DNA from 4 places in the Serratia liquefaciens ATCC 27592 genome. Region 4 is predicted to be linked to each of the others. Evidence: predicted binding sites of a transcription regulator. Region 4 holds the regulator's gene; each other region holds the start of a gene.
The links. Region 4 encodes CRP, which controls carbon source genes, mostly activating them, when cyclic AMP is high. Its sites were predicted from a motif close to ATGTGANNNNNNTCACAT; they were not measured.

Region 1 (4,215 bases), 630 kb from region 4:
CTGAACGCACCGGGTGCAGAAAAGCAGGCCGAACTGGACGCCTATAGCGCACCAATCCGCGCTCGTCGCCAGTCCAGCCGCGTGCATAATGCGCAGGTAAGCCAACGCCTGGCGGCGATTACCGCACAGGACAGCGAACGTCAGCGCCCTTACGCCGAGCGTGCTCAGGCACAGCGTGCGCGCTTTAACCTGCCGGCCTGGCCGACCACCACGATAGGGTCTTTCCCGCAAACCACGGAAATTCGCGGCCTGCGTTTGGACTTCAAGCAGGGGCGTTTGGACGGCAATAACTACCGCACCAGCATTAGCGAACACATCAAACAGGCGATCGTTGAACAAGAACGCCTGGGGCTGGACGTGTTGGTGCACGGCGAAGCCGAGCGTAACGACATGGTGGAATATTTCGGTGAAAACCTCGACGGCTTCGTGTTCACTCAAAACGGCTGGGTACAGAGCTACGGTTCCCGCTGCGTAAAACCGCCGGTGATCATTGGCGATATCAGTCGCCTTGAAGCCATTACCGTCGAGTGGGCGAAGTATGCTCAGTCGCTGACCGACAAGCCGGTAAAAGGTATGCTGACCGGTCCGGTCACCATTCTCTGCTGGTCGTTCCCGCGCGAAGACGTGACCCGCGAAGTGATCGCCAAACAGATTGCCTTGGCGTTGCGCGACGAAGTGGAAGATCTGGAAAAAGCCGGTATCGGCATTATCCAGATTGATGAGCCTGCACTGCGCGAAGGTTTGCCGCTGCGTCGATCCGACTGGGTTGCCTATCTGAACTGGGCGGTGGAGGCTTTCAAACTGAACGCCGCTGTCGCGCAAGACGACACGCAGATCCACACTCACATGTGTTATTGCGAGTTCAACGACATCATGGACTCCATTGCGGCGCTGGATGCCGACGTGATCACCATCGAAACCTCGCGTTCTGATATGGATCTGCTGGAAGCCTTCAAAGAGTTTGAGTACCCGAATGAGATTGGCCCGGGCGTGTATGACATCCACTCGCCGAACGTGCCAAGCGTGGAATGGATCGAAGCGCTGCTGCGCAAAGCTGCGCAGAACATCCCGGCTGAGCGTCTGTGGGTGAACCCGGACTGCGGCCTGAAAACCCGCGGCTGGCCGGAAACCCGTCAGTCGCTGACCAACATGGTGCTGGCCGCACAGCGCCTGCGTGAACAGCAAGTCTGATAGCGACTTTTGGGTGTAGATTATTCTGGGCGCTTCGGCGCCCTTTTTCATATCGCAAATGACTGCCGATCGGGCAGCCTTAAGATGAGAGGCTATTTAACGCCTGGCACTCCGTGCTGTGCGAACCAAGCCAGCATACGTTGCCAGCCATCCTCTGCCGCTTCGGCGTTGTAGCTGGGCCGGTAGTCGGCATTGAAGGCATGGCCGGCCTCGGGATACACCACGATCTCGGCATTGGCGTTGGCCGCGCGGATCGCCTGACGCATGCTTTCCACCGTCTCCAGCGGGATGCTGCTGTCCTGGCCGCCGTAAAGTCCCAGCACCGGTGCCGTCAGCTGTGTCGCAACGTCGACCGGGTGTTTTGGCGAATTCAGCGTTTTTTCACCCACCAACCTACCGTACCAGGCCACCGCAGCCTTTAACTGCGGGTTGTGCGCGGCATAGAGCCAGCTAATACGCCCGCCCCAGCAGAAACCGGTAATCGCCAGCTTGCCGGCATCGCCGCCGTGGCGCGTTGCCCAATGGGCAGCATGATCCAGATCCGCCAGCACCTGACGATCCGGCACCTTGCTCACCAGATTCTGGAACAGTTCACTGATATCGGTGTATTCCCGGGCATCCCCTTGACGGAAGTACAGTTCCGGCGCTATCGCCAGATAACCCTGCTTCGCCAGACGACGGCACACATCCTGAATATGTTCATGTACGCCAAATATCTCCTGTACCACCAGAACGACCGGGAAGGGGCCGCTGTGGTCCGCCGGTTTGGCGATATAGGCAGGCAGGTTGTCACCCTGAGAAGGAATGGTGGTTTCCCCGGTATGAATGCCCTGCTCGTCGGTGAGGATGGTAGAAGCCGCCAGGGGGGTTACAGCCGGGGTGAATCCCCCCTGGGCCTGTTTTAATGTCATCACATGATCGGTTTTCATTGCGGTCTCCGTGCAATCAATAGAGAAAAGCGCTGCGATTAACTATAGGAAAGATTACCCGTTATTGGCATCGAGTGGAGCATTTTCAGTCAAGTCTGTAAAAAACGATTAAATATCCGGCTTTACCGCGTTTTTATTGTCTTTTTATCATGCTATTACGCAAGTTGACCTGCATTAGTACCATAAGGTGCGTTAGTTCCGCTTATTCGGGCTAAGTCCCCGACAAACCAAGGCTATTTTTCTGTGACTGCATAGAGGATTTATTGGCAAATCGCCTTGATAAACTCCAAGTAGCAGGGGAAACCGGCGGGGCGATTTGTCGACTAGACTGGTGGCTATTGGGGCCAACAGGCGGGCCTTCTTGCTAATTTTTGTGACTTTAGTCACAAGAGTTATGTAGATTGCATTCTGTTTCTTTGTCTGTAGTGATTGCCGTCACGAAATTGCGTGGCGATTTTCAGTAGAGTACTTTTTTGTTCCTCCCAATAAACATGATCTATGAGGAGTCTCGTATGTCTCAATCTGACGTTTTCCATCTCGGCCTGACCAAAAACGATTTACAAGGGGCCCAGCTTGCCATCGTTCCTGGCGATCCGCAGCGCGTAGAGAAAATTGCCAAGCTGATGGAAAATCCGGTGCACCTGGCTTCCCATCGTGAATTCACCTCCTGGCGTGCAGAGCTGGACGGCAAGGCAGTGATCGTCTGTTCCACCGGTATCGGCGGTCCTTCGACGTCTATCGCGGTTGAAGAGCTGGCACAGCTGGGTATCCGCACCTTCCTGCGTATCGGCACCACCGGTGCGATCCAGTCAGACATCAATGTAGGTGACGTTCTGGTCACCACCGCGGCGGTTCGTCTGGACGGTGCCAGCCTGCACTTCGCGCCGATGGAGTTCCCGGCGGTGGCCGACTTCGCCTGTACTACCGCACTGGTCGAAGCTGCCAAGGCAGCAGGCGCGACCACGCACATCGGCGTAACCGCGTCTTCCGACACCTTCTATCCAGGCCAGGAACGTTACGATACCTTCTCCGGGCGCGTCGTTAGCCGTTTCAAAGGCTCGATGGAAGAATGGCAATCGATGGGCGTGATGAACTATGAAATGGAATCCGCCACGTTGCTGACCATGTGTGCCAGCCAGGGCCTGCGTGCCGGTATGGTTGCCGGTGTGATCGTTAACCGTACCCAGCAGGAAATTCCGAACGCGGAAACAATGAAAAACACCGAGAGCAAAGCGGTGCAGATTGTGGTTGATGCGGCGCGTCGCCTGCTGTAATCCCTCCGCAATTCAACGGGCCGCCACGCGGTCCGTTTTTCCATTCAGCCGTAATCTGTTACGGTTATCATCATCAGCGCCATCTTACTGGCCACCTCTTTGACCCGTTGAGCCCGGTTTTACCTTGGCTCTCAGGTTGCGTTTTATCAGACAATAAACACGAGGACGTCTATGACCGCCCAGATCCTGCTTCATCCTTCATTGGCACCGCTTGATGGCGGCATTAACTTTCGCGATCTCGGTGGTAACAGCGTTGCTGATGGCCGCCGCATCAAGCGAGGATTACTGTTCCGTTCCGGGTCGCTGGAGCGCTTGACGGAAAACGACTGCGCCTTCCTGGCCGGCGTGCCGGTGCGATCGGTACTGGATTACCGCGATCCCGATGAAGTGCAGGCCAAGCCCGATATCCTGTGGCAGGGCGCGGATTACCACCATTTTCCTGCTAACCCGTTGAGCAATGAGGTTAATGCCAACCTGGAAAAACTGACCAGCGAAACGCTGGCCGGTTTCGATGCGCGGGCGTTTATGCTGGAGTTATATCGCCGACTGCCGTTCGGCAATCCGGCCTACCAACAGTTGACTCAGTTGCTGAGCCATACCGACAACGGTGCTATCGTCCAGCACTGTGCAGTCGGTAAGGACCGCACGGGGGTCGGATCGGCGTTGGTATTGTTCGCACTGGGTGCCGATGAGGCGACGGTGGTGGAAGATTACCTGCTGACCGAAACCACGTTGGCGACCTTCCGTGAACAAATGTTGGATCAACTGTCGATTCGTTTAAGTGACTCGGCATTGGGGCAGTTTGCCTATGTGCTTAGCGC
Region 2 (4,215 bases), 560 kb from region 4:
CTTAACGAACGGTTGCAAGATCTTAAAGTTCGCACTAGAGTCACAAATACTGAGCAGCTCGTTTTCATCGCAGCATTGAACGTTTGTCATGAACTTGCTCAAGAACGGTTGAAAACCCGTGATTATGCGTCCAATATGGAACAACGCATTCGCATGCTGCAACAGACCATTGAACAGGCTTTGCTTGAACAGGGTCGCATCTCTGAACGTCAGGATGCACAATTCGAATAACTTAAGTTGCTGAAACCTCAGGTTTTGGCAATGAGTAAAAAATTTCTCTGAGATGTTCGCCAGCGGGCCAGTCCCCTGAGCCGATATTTAGTACCAACAGAATGTGATGATCCGCGATCGGTGTGCATGCTCGGCCCGCCGAGAAGCCTTAAGATTGCGACAGCACGTTCACCTTGAACCATGGGTTCAAGGGTTACAGCCTGCGACGGCATCTCGGAGATTCCCCCTTCCTCAGCGGTATGTGTGCTGACTATGTCTTTTCAAGCCCAGTATGCCCAGCAGCGGCAAAATATCCGAAATCAAATCCGTCAGCGTAGACGCGCTCTAACGCCTGAACAACAACAACAATCCTCCCTGCAGATAGCTGAACGCATCGCTGCACATCCACGCATCCTGGCAGCGCAGAATATCGCGGTATTTTTGTCGTTCGACGGTGAGCTAAATACCCGCCCGTTGATTGAACGGCTGTGGCAGTTGAGCAAGCAGGTTTATCTGCCCGTGTTGCACCCGTTCAGCAAGGGTAATCTGTTATTCCTGCATTACACCCCTGAAACGCCGCTGGTGCACAACCGCTTCAATATTCTCGAGCCCGAGCTCGACGTGCGCCACGTGCTGCCATTGGGCTCGCTCGACGTGGTACTGACGCCGTTGGTGGCCTTTGACAGCGCGGGCCAGCGCCTGGGGATGGGGGGTGGCTTCTACGATCGTACGCTGCAAAACTGGCAACACCGTGGCCCTTATCCGATAGGCCTGGCCCATGATTGCCAGCAGGTCGAACAGGTGCCAGTGGAACACTGGGATATTCCGCTGCCGGAGATTGTGACCCCCGCGCAGAATTGGGTTTGGCAGATCGTTAAATAGCAAAAGGCCGGATAAATCCGGCCTTTATTCGTTACAGCACGTTCAATCAGAACAGCAAGCGAGCACGGATAGTGCCGTCAATCGCCTTCATACGTTGCAACGCCGCATCGGCACGCTCGGTTTCCGCTTCAATGTCGATAACCACATAGCCGATTTCCGCACCGGTTTGCAGGTACTGCGCGGCGATGTTCACCCCTTCTTCAGCGAAGATTTGGTTAATCTGCGTCAGTACACCCGGACGGTTTTCATGGATGTGCAGCAGGCGGCTGGCGTTAGGCCCATGCGCCGGCAGGGACACTTCCGGGAAGTTTACCGCCGACAGGGTTGAGCCGTTGTCGGAATATTTCGCCAGCTTGCCGGCCACTTCGTCACCGATATTCTCCTGCGCTTCCTGAGTGGAGCCGCCAATGTGCGGGGTCAGGATCACGTTATCGAATTCACAAAGCGGTGAGTTGAACGGCTCGCTGTTGGTCGCAGGCTCTTCCGGGAAGACGTCGATCGCCGCGCCGGCCAAGTGCTTGCTGGCCAATACCTTACACAGTTCCGGAATATCCACCACGGTGCCGCGCGAAGCGTTGATCAGAATCGAGCCCGGCTTCATCAGTGCCAGCTCTTCTGCACCCATCATGTTTTTGGTTGATGGGGTTTCCGGCACGTGCAGCGTCACCACGTCGCTCATATTGAGCAAGTCTGACAGGTGGCGCACCTGCTGAGCATTGCCCAACGGCAGCTTGTTCTCGATATCGTAGAAGAACACTTTCATGCCCAGGCCTTCGGCCAGGATGCCCAGTTGGGTACCGATATGGCCGTAGCCGATAATCCCCAACTTCTTGCCGCGCGCTTCAAACGAGCCCACGGCCAATTTTTGCCATTCGCCGCGGTGCGCTTTGGCGTTGGCGGATGGAATGCCGCGCAGCATCAGCAGCAGTTCGCCCAGCACCATTTCGGCCACGGATCGGGTATTAGAGAAAGGTGCGTTAAACACCGGAACGCCGCGTTTGGTCGCCGCCTTCAGATCAACCTGGTTAGTGCCGATGCAGAAACACCCTACCGCCACCAGCTTTTCTGCAGCGGCGAAGACTTCTTCGGTCAGATGCGTACGCGATCGGATGCCGACGAAGTGAGCATCGCGGATGGATGCCTTAAGCGCTTCGGTGTCTAACGCACCTTTGTGATATTCAATGTTGGTATATCCGGCTGCCAGCAGATTATCTACCGTGCTCTGATGAACCCCTTCCACCAACAGGAATTTAATCCTGTCTTTCTCCAATGATACTTTTGCCATTTACCCGACCCTATGTTCAGACTTCAGAAGCGGCTGTTGTTAACAGCACGCATCCAACATAACAAAAATAACGCGGGCGGCAATACAAACGATTGCCCGCCCGTCAGTACAAGGCTCAGCGATGTTGGCGGTTTGTGGCAGAAAATGCCATAGGGAAAGAAATAGACAGAAGCTTTGTGGAGCTAACGCTGACAATGTGACATATGTCACCAAATTTGGCGCTTTAAAGAAAAGATATTTTAGCCAGTGAATTATGCGGTCCGCTGGGATCCAAGATCGTATTCCAGAGGGGCGCCATGGCGACGCCCCTGCTAACACATGCGGTTATTCGACGACTTTCACACCTTCAGGCGTGCCGACCAGCGCCACATCGGCGCCGCGGTTGGCGAACAAACCGACGGTCACCACGCCGGCGATACCGTTGATTTTGTTTTCCAGCGCGATGGCGTCGACGATGCTCAGGTTGTGCACATCGAGAATCACGTTGCCGTTATCGGTCAGCACATTCTGACGATATTCCGGCAAGCCACCCAGCTTCACCAGTTCACGCGCCACATAGGAACGCGCCATCGGGATCACTTCGACCGGCAGCGGGAACTTGCCCAGCACGTCGACCTGCTTGCTGGCATCGACGATGCAGATAAATTTGCGCGCGATGGCGGCAATGATTTTTTCGCGAGTCAGCGCGGCACCGCCGCCTTTGATCATCTGCATCTGGCGGTTGATTTCATCTGCACCATCAACGTAAATATCCAGAGAATCCACTTCGTTGCTGTCGAACACGTGGATGCCGAGGCTTTTCAGCTTGGCGGTGGAGGCGTCGGAGCTGGACACCGCCCCTTCGATCTGATGCTTGATCGAGCCAAGCGCGTCAATAAAGTGGGCGGCGGTAGAGCCGGTACCTACCCCAACGATGGTGCCAGGGGTTACGTAATCCAGCGCGGCCCAGCCAACCGCTTTTTTCAGTTCATCCTGCGTCATAATATGTCCATTGCCTCTGTACGAAAACGTGTGCGTATTATAGGGTAAATCGCTATTTTTCACTCAGGCAGGATCACACTTCTTCACCCTAAGCCGCATTTTTAGGCGCGTCGCGGTAAAGTCGCGCGGTGATTTTCCACCTGTAAAACACCCCAGATGTGGCATAGTGCCTGTATCTATTACTGTAAGGGATATCTTTCCGATGAAACGCCCAGACTATCGAACGCTGCAAGCGCTGGACGCGGTGATCCGTGAGCGCGGCTTTGAGCGCGCCGCGCAAAAGCTTTGTATCACCCAATCGGCAGTATCCCAGCGCATTAAGCAGTTGGAAAACCTGTTCGGCCAACCGCTGCTGGTCCGCACCGTACCGCCGCGCCCGACCGAGCAGGGCCAAAAATTGCTGGCGCTGCTGCACCAGGTCGAGTTACTGGAAGAAGAGTGGTTGGGCAACGACACCGGTATCGACACGCCGTTGCTGCTGTCGCTGGCGGTCAACGCCGACAGCCTGGCCACCTGGCTGCTGCCGGCGTTAAAACCGGTGCTGACGGACTCCCCCATCCGCCTGAACCTCCAGGTGGAAGACGAAACCCGTACTCAGGAACGTCTGCGGCGCGGTGAAGTGGTCGGCGCGGTGAGTATCCAACCGCAGCCGCTGCCGAGCTGCCTGGTAGACCGGTTGGGTGCGCTGGACTATCTGTTTGTCGCCTCGAAGGGTTTTGCCGAGCGCTACTTCCCGAACGGCGTCACGCGTTCTGCGCTGCTAAAAGCGCCGGCGGTGGCGTTCGACCATCTCGATGACATGCACCAGGCTTTCCTGCAGCAGAACTTTGATCTGTCGCCGGGCAGCGTTCCCTGTC
Region 3 (4,215 bases), 2.0 Mb from region 4:
CACTACTGCAAACGGCGTAACTTCTGAACCGGTGCCTGAAGTGGTGGTGACGGCAATCATTTTTGCCTTCACGCCCATTTTCGGGAACTTGTAGATACGCTTACGGATATCCATAAAGCGCAGCGCCAGGTCTTCGAAGTGGGTTTCAGGGTGTTCGTACAGCACCCACATGATCTTCGCAGCATCCATCGGTGAACCGCCGCCCAGCGCGATGATCACGTCTGGCTTGAAGGAGTTCATCTGTTCAGCGCCTTTACGCACGATGGACAGCGTTGGATCCGCTTCAACTTCAAAGAATACTTCTGTTTCAATGCCGTGCGATTTCAGAACGGAGGTGATCTGGTCTGCATAGCCGTTGTTGAACAGGTAGCGGTCGGTCACAATGAAGGCGCGTTTTGCCCCGTCGGTCGCTACTTCTTCCAGCGCGATTGGCAGTGAGCCACGGCGGAAGTAGATTGATTTCGGAAGTTTATGCCACAACATGTTTTCTGCTCGCTTCGCTACAGTTTTCTTGTTGATCAGGTGTTTTGGACCGACGTTTTCAGAGATGGAGTTACCGCCCCAGGAACCGCAGCCCAGCGTCAGAGACGGAGCGAGTTTGAAGTTGTACAGGTCACCGATCCCACCCTGAGAAGCAGGGGTGTTGATCAGGATACGCGCGGTTTTCATCTTGTCGCCGAAGAAGGCTACGCGTTCCGGCTGGTTATCCTGATCGGTGTACAGACAAGAGGTGTGACCGATACCGCCCATCGCGACCAGTTTTTCCGCTTTGCTGACGGCGTCTTCAAAGTCTTTGGCGCGATACATAGCCAGCGTTGGCGACAGTTTTTCGTGAGCGAAAGGTTCTGACTCATCGACCAGCTTCACTTCACCGATCAGCACTTTAGTGCTTGCCGGGACTTTGATGCCTGCCATTTCAGCGATTTTCGGTGCTGACTGACCGACGATAGCCGCATTGAGGCCACCGTTTTTCAGGATGATGTCCTGTACGGCCTTCAGCTCTTTACCCTGCAGCATGTAGCCGCCATGGGATGCGAAACGTTCGCGCACTGCGTCATAGATGGAGTCAACCACGATGACGGATTGCTCAGAGGCGCAAATCACACCGCTGTCGAAGGTTTTAGACATCAGAATAGAGGCCACGACGCGTTTGATATCCGCCGTTTCGTCAACCACTACCGGGGTATTACCCGCACCCACGCCGATGGCCGGTTTGCCGGAGCTGTAGGCTGCTTTCACCATGCCTGGGCCACCGGTGGCCAGGATCAGGTTGATGTCAGGGTGGTGCATCAGTTGGTTGGAGAGTTCAACGGTAGGTTGATCGATCCAGCCGACGATGTCTTTTGGCGCACCGGCGGCAATCGCTGCCTGCAGCACGATATCAGCCGCTTTGTTGGTGGCGTTTTTCGCACGTGGGTGCGGAGAGAAGATGATACCGTTACGGGTTTTCAGGCTGATTAACGCTTTGAAAATGGCCGTGGAAGTTGGGTTGGTGGTGGGTACGATACCGCAAATCAGGCCGATAGGTTCGGCGATGGTGATGGTACCGAAAGTATCGTCTTCAGACAGGATACCGCAGGTTTTTTCATCTTTATAGGCGTTATAGATAAACTCTGATGCGAAGTGGTTCTTGATCACTTTATCTTCAACGATACCCATACCGGATTCTTCAACGGCCATTTTAGCCAGAGGAATACGGGCATCGGCAGCGGCGAGGGCAGCAGCGCGGAAAATTTTATCAACTTGCTCTTGAGTGAAGTTGGCATATTCGCGCTGGGCTTTTTTGACACGTGCAACTAGCTCGTTCAGTTCAGCGACATTTGTTACAGCCATAATGCTCTCCTGATAATGTTAAACTCTTTCAGTAAATCAGCCGTGCGAGCAACTAGTATAGACAGATCGGTGGAAAATGCTGTTTTAAAAACAAAGGTTTCCCATCTTTTTGTGCTGCATGTTGCTGATTTGCTTAAAGAGCTTTACCCGATGCCTCAGCAGGAGAAGACAGCGGGCCGAACAGAGATGCCACTTTTTCCTTAACCTGTTCTACTCCCTGACTACGACTAAGAGCTTAACTACTCTTGGGTAGTGATTATGTGATTTAAATCAAAAAAATCGCATGCTGACACCATTCAGCTATGGTTTTTGAGAATCATTCTTAATAACTGCGATGTCAGGCACTTTTTTCAACATAAAAAATCATAAACCGTACATTACGTTAACAATGGTGATTTACTTTATCAATACACGTATTAATAGATAAAAATCCTGCTGATGACCAATGGATAACCCGTGGCAATTCCATTACATTAGCGCGCGTAGGCAGTGTCACTTTTAAAGCTATTAAAGCGGAGTCATTTGTGGGCCAATCTCTGTTGGATTTTTCCGGCTACATTAAATTTTTTGTCGGCCTGTTTGCGCTGGTGAACCCGGTGGGCATTTTGCCGGTATTTATCAGCATGACCAGCTACCAGGCAGCTGCCGGGCGCAACAAAACCAACCTGACCGCCAATCTGTCGGTCGCCATTATCCTGTGGACCTCGCTATTTTTGGGGGAGGGGATTTTGCGCATGTTCGGCATCTCAATCGATTCCTTCCGCATTGCCGGTGGCATCCTGGTGGTTACCATTGCGATGTCGATGATCAGCGGCAAACTGGGGGAAGACAAACAGAACAAACAGGAAAAATCAGAAAGCGCGATCCGCGAAAGCATTGGCGTCGTGCCGCTGGCATTACCGCTTATGGCCGGACCGGGTGCGATCAGCTCCACCATCGTTTGGAGTTCCCGCTACCATAGCTGGCAGAACCTGTTGGGCTTTACTCTCGCTATCGCGTTGTTTGCCTTTTGTTGTTGGCTGTTGTTCCGGGCCGCGCCTTTGTTGGTGCGTTTATTGGGGCAAACCGGCATTAACGTCATCACCCGAATCATGGGTTTATTGCTGATGGCTTTGGGTATCGAATTTATCGTTACCGGTATTAAGGCCATATTCCCGGGACTGTTGTAATCCGGCGACGGAGTCGTGAATAGGGTGATTCGCGACTCAAATTAATTTTAAAAATTAAAATCAATTATTGGTTCGCATTAATATAGTGCGCAATATGAATGAATTTTATTCACTTGCACCAGGATGTGGCATAAATCTCAATTTGTTGCTCAATAAAAACGCTAAGCGTTGTTTTTACCCCTTATCCTCCCCAGTTTTTGCCCTTTTTCTGCCTCCTAACATCAAATCCGCTGTTAATTTAATCACATCATTCTGTAGGGCTTGTCTCGCTTTCATCCAGGTGTTATTAGTGATTAACCGCACATAAGCAGGTGTTTGTTCTTTGAACGGTCGGTTTGTTAACTGAATGTTTCTTTGTCTGTTTTGCCAGTTTGCTTCGTGCCGTCAGGATAAGGCTTTCTTTATTTTATCTGATTAAAATCAATTAGTTATGTTATGTAACTGTCACCCTCGTCCGGGGGGTACAGATCGGGCTTGATGCAATAAAAGAGAATTGCTTAACATTTCTGTAAAAATTATTGGCTATGGAATTTGCCTTCTGCTAATTTCCGAGCAACTTTCTACGCGCAATTAACGCGATTGCGTCGTCAAAGTGGGAATGATTTTTGCTGGTGTCTGTTTATTTAGAATTCTTATAAATACTTCACGAATATCGATAAGCAATGCTTGTTGGTGAAAAGGAGCCTCGACCATGCAGCAAACCCGAAAGCGTACTCCATTGGCTATGTTCATTGCCGGCTTGCTGAGTATCAGCGCCGTATATTCTGCTCAGGCGGCCGACGTTCCGGCCGGAGTGCAATTGGCTCAGCAGCAGAACATTGTAATTAACAACGGCACGGAAGTGGCTTCGTTGGATCCGCATAAGGTCGAGGGGATACCGGAAAGTAATATTATTCTTAACCTGTTGGAAGGGCTGGTCAGCACCGATGCCAATGGGCATGTGGTACCGGCGGCGGCAGCCCAGTGGGAAAATCAGGATTTTAAAACCTGGACTTTCCACCTGCGTCCGGACGCGGTGTGGAGCGACGGTTCCCCGGTTACCGCACAGGACTTCGTTTATAGCTGGCAGCGCCTGGCCGATCCGAAAACCGGCTCGCCTTACGCCAGCTATCTGCAGTACGCCAAAATTGAAAATATCGACGACATCCTGACCGGCAAGAAAACGCCGCAAAGCCTGGGTATTAAAGCCATCGATGATAAAACGCTGCAGGTC
Region 4 (4,215 bases):
GCCAAAGACGATCCCTTTATGACCGACGAAGTGATCCCCGAGGTCACCACGCTGCCGCACAACATTGAGTATCAGTTGACCGAGTTTGGCGGCCACGTCGGTTTTGTCGGCGGCACCTTGAAACACCCCCAAATGTGGCTGGAATACCGTATTCCATCCTGGCTTTCCCCTTATCTGGACACAACCACGTGATTATCCCCTGGAAAGAACTGGAAACTGAGACCCTAAACAGCCTGATCGAGTCCTTTGTGTTACGCGAAGGCACCGACTACGGCGAGCACGAACGCTCGCTGGAACAGAAAGTGGAAGACGTGCGCCGCCAGTTGAAAAACGGCGAGGTGCTGCTGGTTTGGTCAGAACTGCATGAGACCGTCAACATCATGCCACGCGGCCAGTTCCGCGCCGGGCAGGAAGAAATTTAGTGGCGATCGGTTCTATGACTGACGGAAAAAATCAGGTAACAATGGGTTATTGCAAACCAACGCGCGGAATTTTGCCCTTGGCGAAAGGGCGTCAAACAGACCAATAATCATATCTGACGCCTGCGCATTTAACACGGAGTGACCTACCACCATGTCCGCCAAACATCCCGTTATCGCAGTGACCGGCTCCAGCGGGGCCGGCACCACCACCACCAGCGTGGCGTTCCGTAAAATCTTTCAGCAGTTGAACATCCGCGCCGCCGAGCTGGAAGGCGACAGTTTCCACCGCTACACCCGGCCGGAAATGGACGCGGCGATCCGCAAAGCGCGCGATCTCGGCCGCCATATCAGCTATTTCGGCCCCGAAGCCAATGACTTCGGCCTGCTGCAACAAAGCTTTCTCGACTACGGCAAAAACGGCACCGGTCGCTCACGCAAGTATCTTCATACCTACGATGAAGCGGTACCCTATAATCAGGTTCCCGGCACTTTCACCCCATGGGAAGCCTTGCCGGCACCGACCGACGTGCTGTTCTACGAAGGGCTCCACGGTGGCGTCGTGACTGAACACATCGACGTGGCCAAACACGTCGATCTGCTGGTCGGCGTAGTACCGATCGTGAACCTGGAATGGATCCAGAAGCTGATCCGCGATACCGGTGAACGCGGTCACTCCCGCGAAGCGGTAATGGATTCGGTGGTTCGTTCGATGGAAGACTACATCAACTACATCACGCCGCAGTTCTCACGTACCCATATCAACTTCCAACGGGTGCCGACGGTAGACACCTCCAACCCGTTCGCCGCCAAGGCTATCCCTTCGCTGGACGAGAGCTTTGTGGTGATCCACTTCCGCGGGCTGGACCAGATCGACTTCCCTTATCTGCTGGCAATGCTGCAGGGATCTTTTATCTCGCATATCAATACGCTGGTGGTGCCGGGTGGCAAAATGGGGCTGGCGATGGAACTGATCATGGCGCCGCTGGTGCAGCGACTGCTGGAAGGGAAAAAAATCGAGTAATCTACGGGGCGCGGTACAACCGCGCCCCTTTATCCGTTACGCCAGGTCGCGGATTTCAAAACTGTGGGTCACGCTGGCGGCTTTGCTCAGCATCAGTGAAACCGAACAGTACTTCTCAGCTGACAGGTTGACCGCACGTTCCACGATCTTGTCGCTCAAATCTTTGCCGGTCACGATAAAATGCAGGTTGATATGGGTAAACAACCGTGGCGCTTCTTCGCGGCGTTCAGAGGTCAGTTTCACCTCGCAATCACGTACGTCGTTGCGTCCTTTTTGCAGGATCGACACCACGTCGATAGCACTGCAGCCCCCTACTGACATCAGCACCATTTCCATCGGACTGGGTGCTTTATCGCCGGCGTTGCCGTCCATCAATACCTGATGGCCAGACGCGGATTCACCCAGAAACGTCAGCCCTTCCACCCACTTAACTCTTGCCTGCATGCTGGTCACTCCGGTTAATTTCTTAAAATCAGAGTACGCTTTCGCATAGAAACTGGCAACGGAACCTGATGCTAATCATGCTGAAGCGAGACAACACGAGACACCCGCCTCACTCTGTGCTACAAACAGAGCCGCAATAAATCTTTCCGGGACACTGATTTCAGGGAAACTCCCAGGGAAAGGCTCCTTTACCGGTATGTTAACAGAATGTAGCTTGCAGCTCTCCCGGCAAGTTAATATGCTAGAGCGACAGCGTATATTTATGACACGCCTCAAAACCTGCTGATAGCCACCATTAAAACAACGGCGACAGCACGTTTTACAGGGAACTCTGACCCCTGTGACACAAGGCAGCGATAACAACAGAGGATAACAGCGAATGGTTCTCGGCAAACCGCAAACAGACCCTACTCTCGAATGGTTCCTGTCTCATTGCCATATCCACAAATATCCATCCAAAAGTACGCTGATTCACCAAGGTGAAAAAGCCGAAACGCTTTACTACATCGTCAAAGGCTCCGTCGCGGTGCTGATTAAGGATGAAGAAGGTAAAGAGATGATCCTGTCCTACCTTAACCAGGGGGATTTCATCGGCGAGCTTGGATTATTTGAAGAAGGTCAGGAGCGTAGCGCCTGGGTTAGGGCGAAGACCGCCTGTGAAGTGGCTGAAATTTCCTACAAGAAATTCCGCCAGCTGATTCAGGTAAACCCGGACATCCTGATGCGCCTGTCTGCCCAGATGGCAAACCGCCTGCAGATAACCTCTGAGAAAGTGGGTAACCTCGCCTTCCTGGACGTTACGGGCCGCATCGCGCAAACCCTGCTGAACCTGGCGAAACAGCCTGATGCCATGACCCATCCGGATGGCATGCAGATTAAAATCACCCGTCAGGAAATTGGCCAGATCGTCGGTTGCTCTCGTGAAACCGTGGGTCGTATTCTGAAAATGCTGGAAGATCAAAACCTGATCTCCGCTCACGGCAAAACTATTGTCGTTTACGGCACCCGTTAATCACTGAAAAAACGGCGCGATAATTCGCGCCGTTTTTTTATGCCCCGATTTATCATGTGGCGCCGACTGATTTATCATCCGGAAGTCAACTATGCACTGCGACAAACGCTGGTGCTGTGCCTGCCGGTTCTGCTCGGGCTGCTGATCGGCCAACTGCAATACGGCCTACTATTTTCCCTGGTTCCCGCCTGCTGCAACATCGCCGGGCTGGACACGCCCCACAAACGCTTCTTTAAACGCCTGATCGTCGGCGGCTCGCTCTTTGCGCTTAGCAGCCTGCTGCTGCAACAGGCACTGCTGTGGCAAGTACCGCTGCCCGCATTGATGCTCGGTCTGGCACTGTTGCTTGGCGTCAGCGGCGAAATCAGCCCACTGCACGCCCGCCTGCTGCCCGCCGCGCTGGTTGCCGCCATCTTCTCCCTCAGCATGGCCGGTACGGTGCCGCTTTGGCACGCGCCGGTGTTATATATCGTGGGTACCGCCTGGTACGGCCTGTTTACCTGGTTCTGGTTCAAGCTGTGGAAAGAGCAACCGATGCGCGAGTCGCTCAATCAGCTCTATCTGGAGCTGGCGGACTACTTCGAAGCCAAATATTCGCTGTTGACCCAGCACACCGATCCGCAGACCGCCTTACCACCGCTGCTGGTGCGCCAGCAAAAGGTCATGGACCTGATCACCTTGCTGTATCAGCAGCTTAATTTTCTGCCCCATGCCAGCAATCTCGAACAAAAGCGCCTGCAACGCACCTTTCAGGTCGCGCTGGATTTGCAGGAACATATCACCGTCAGCCTGCATCTGCCGGAAGAAGTCCAAAAACTGGTAGAGCAGAGCCAGGCCGAAGCCATTATCCGCCGCAATGCACAGGTGATTGCCAATCGGCTGCGCACGGTAGCGCACGATATCCTCTATCATCAGCATTCTCAGCGTTTCAACATGGATCATGAGCTGGCAGCCCTGGAAAAAGTGGCGGCGCAACACCCGGATAACCCGGTCGGCCAATTCTGTTATTACCACTTCAGCCGCATCGCCCGCCTGCTGCGCACCCAGCACCCACTCTACCGACGCGATCTGATGGCCAATCAAAACCGTCTGCCATTCTGGCCCGCGCTGGTCAGTTACCTGTCGTTCAAATCCAACGCCCTGCGCAATGCGGCTCGGCTGGGAGTCACCCTGGCAGCGGGCAGCAGCCTGGGGATGATATTCAATCTGCCAAAACCTTACTGGATCTTGCTGACCATCATGCTGGTGAGCCAAAACGGCTACAACGCCACCCGGGTACGCATCCAGCACCGTGCGCTCGGCACTCTGGTTGGGTT

Region 1: the regulator CRP is predicted to act here: its motif matches at 2,492-2,509, upstream of udp (uridine phosphorylase).
Region 2: the regulator CRP is predicted to act here: its motif matches at 2,572-2,589, upstream of serA (phosphoglycerate dehydrogenase).
Region 3: the regulator CRP is predicted to act here: its motif matches at 2,092-2,109, upstream of M495_RS13310 (YchE family NAAT transporter).

What each region holds. Positions count from the first base shown of each region.
Region 1 covers NC_021741.1:237,579-241,793, forward strand. The annotation lists gene metE (5-methyltetrahydropteroyltriglutamate--homocysteine S-methyltransferase) at 1-1,191, shown strand, start outside; gene M495_RS01070 (dienelactone hydrolase family protein) at 1,284-2,120, opposite strand; gene udp (uridine phosphorylase) at 2,633-3,394, shown strand; gene M495_RS01080 (tyrosine-protein phosphatase) at 3,566-4,215, shown strand, end outside.
Region 2 covers NC_021741.1:4,284,126-4,288,340, forward strand. The annotation lists gene zapA (cell division protein ZapA) at 1-231, shown strand, start outside; RNA gene ssrS (6S RNA) at 273-455, shown strand; gene M495_RS20050 (5-formyltetrahydrofolate cyclo-ligase) at 484-1,092, shown strand; gene serA (phosphoglycerate dehydrogenase) at 1,139-2,377, opposite strand; gene rpiA (ribose-5-phosphate isomerase RpiA) at 2,702-3,358, opposite strand; gene M495_RS20065 (LysR family transcriptional regulator ArgP) at 3,561-4,215, shown strand, end outside.
Region 3 covers NC_021741.1:2,858,880-2,863,094, reverse strand. The annotation lists gene adhE (bifunctional acetaldehyde-CoA/alcohol dehydrogenase) at 1-1,833, opposite strand, end outside; gene M495_RS13310 (YchE family NAAT transporter) at 2,358-3,002, shown strand; gene M495_RS13305 (ABC transporter substrate-binding protein) at 3,694-4,215, shown strand, end outside.
Region 4 covers NC_021741.1:4,845,314-4,849,528, forward strand. The annotation lists gene M495_RS22635 (hydrolase) at 1-192, shown strand, start outside; gene M495_RS22640 (YheU family protein) at 189-422, shown strand; gene M495_RS22645 (phosphoribulokinase) at 574-1,443, shown strand; gene M495_RS22650 (OsmC family protein) at 1,480-1,887, opposite strand; gene crp (cAMP-activated global transcriptional regulator CRP) at 2,267-2,899, shown strand; gene M495_RS22660 (YccS/YhfK family putative transporter) at 2,954-4,215, shown strand, end outside.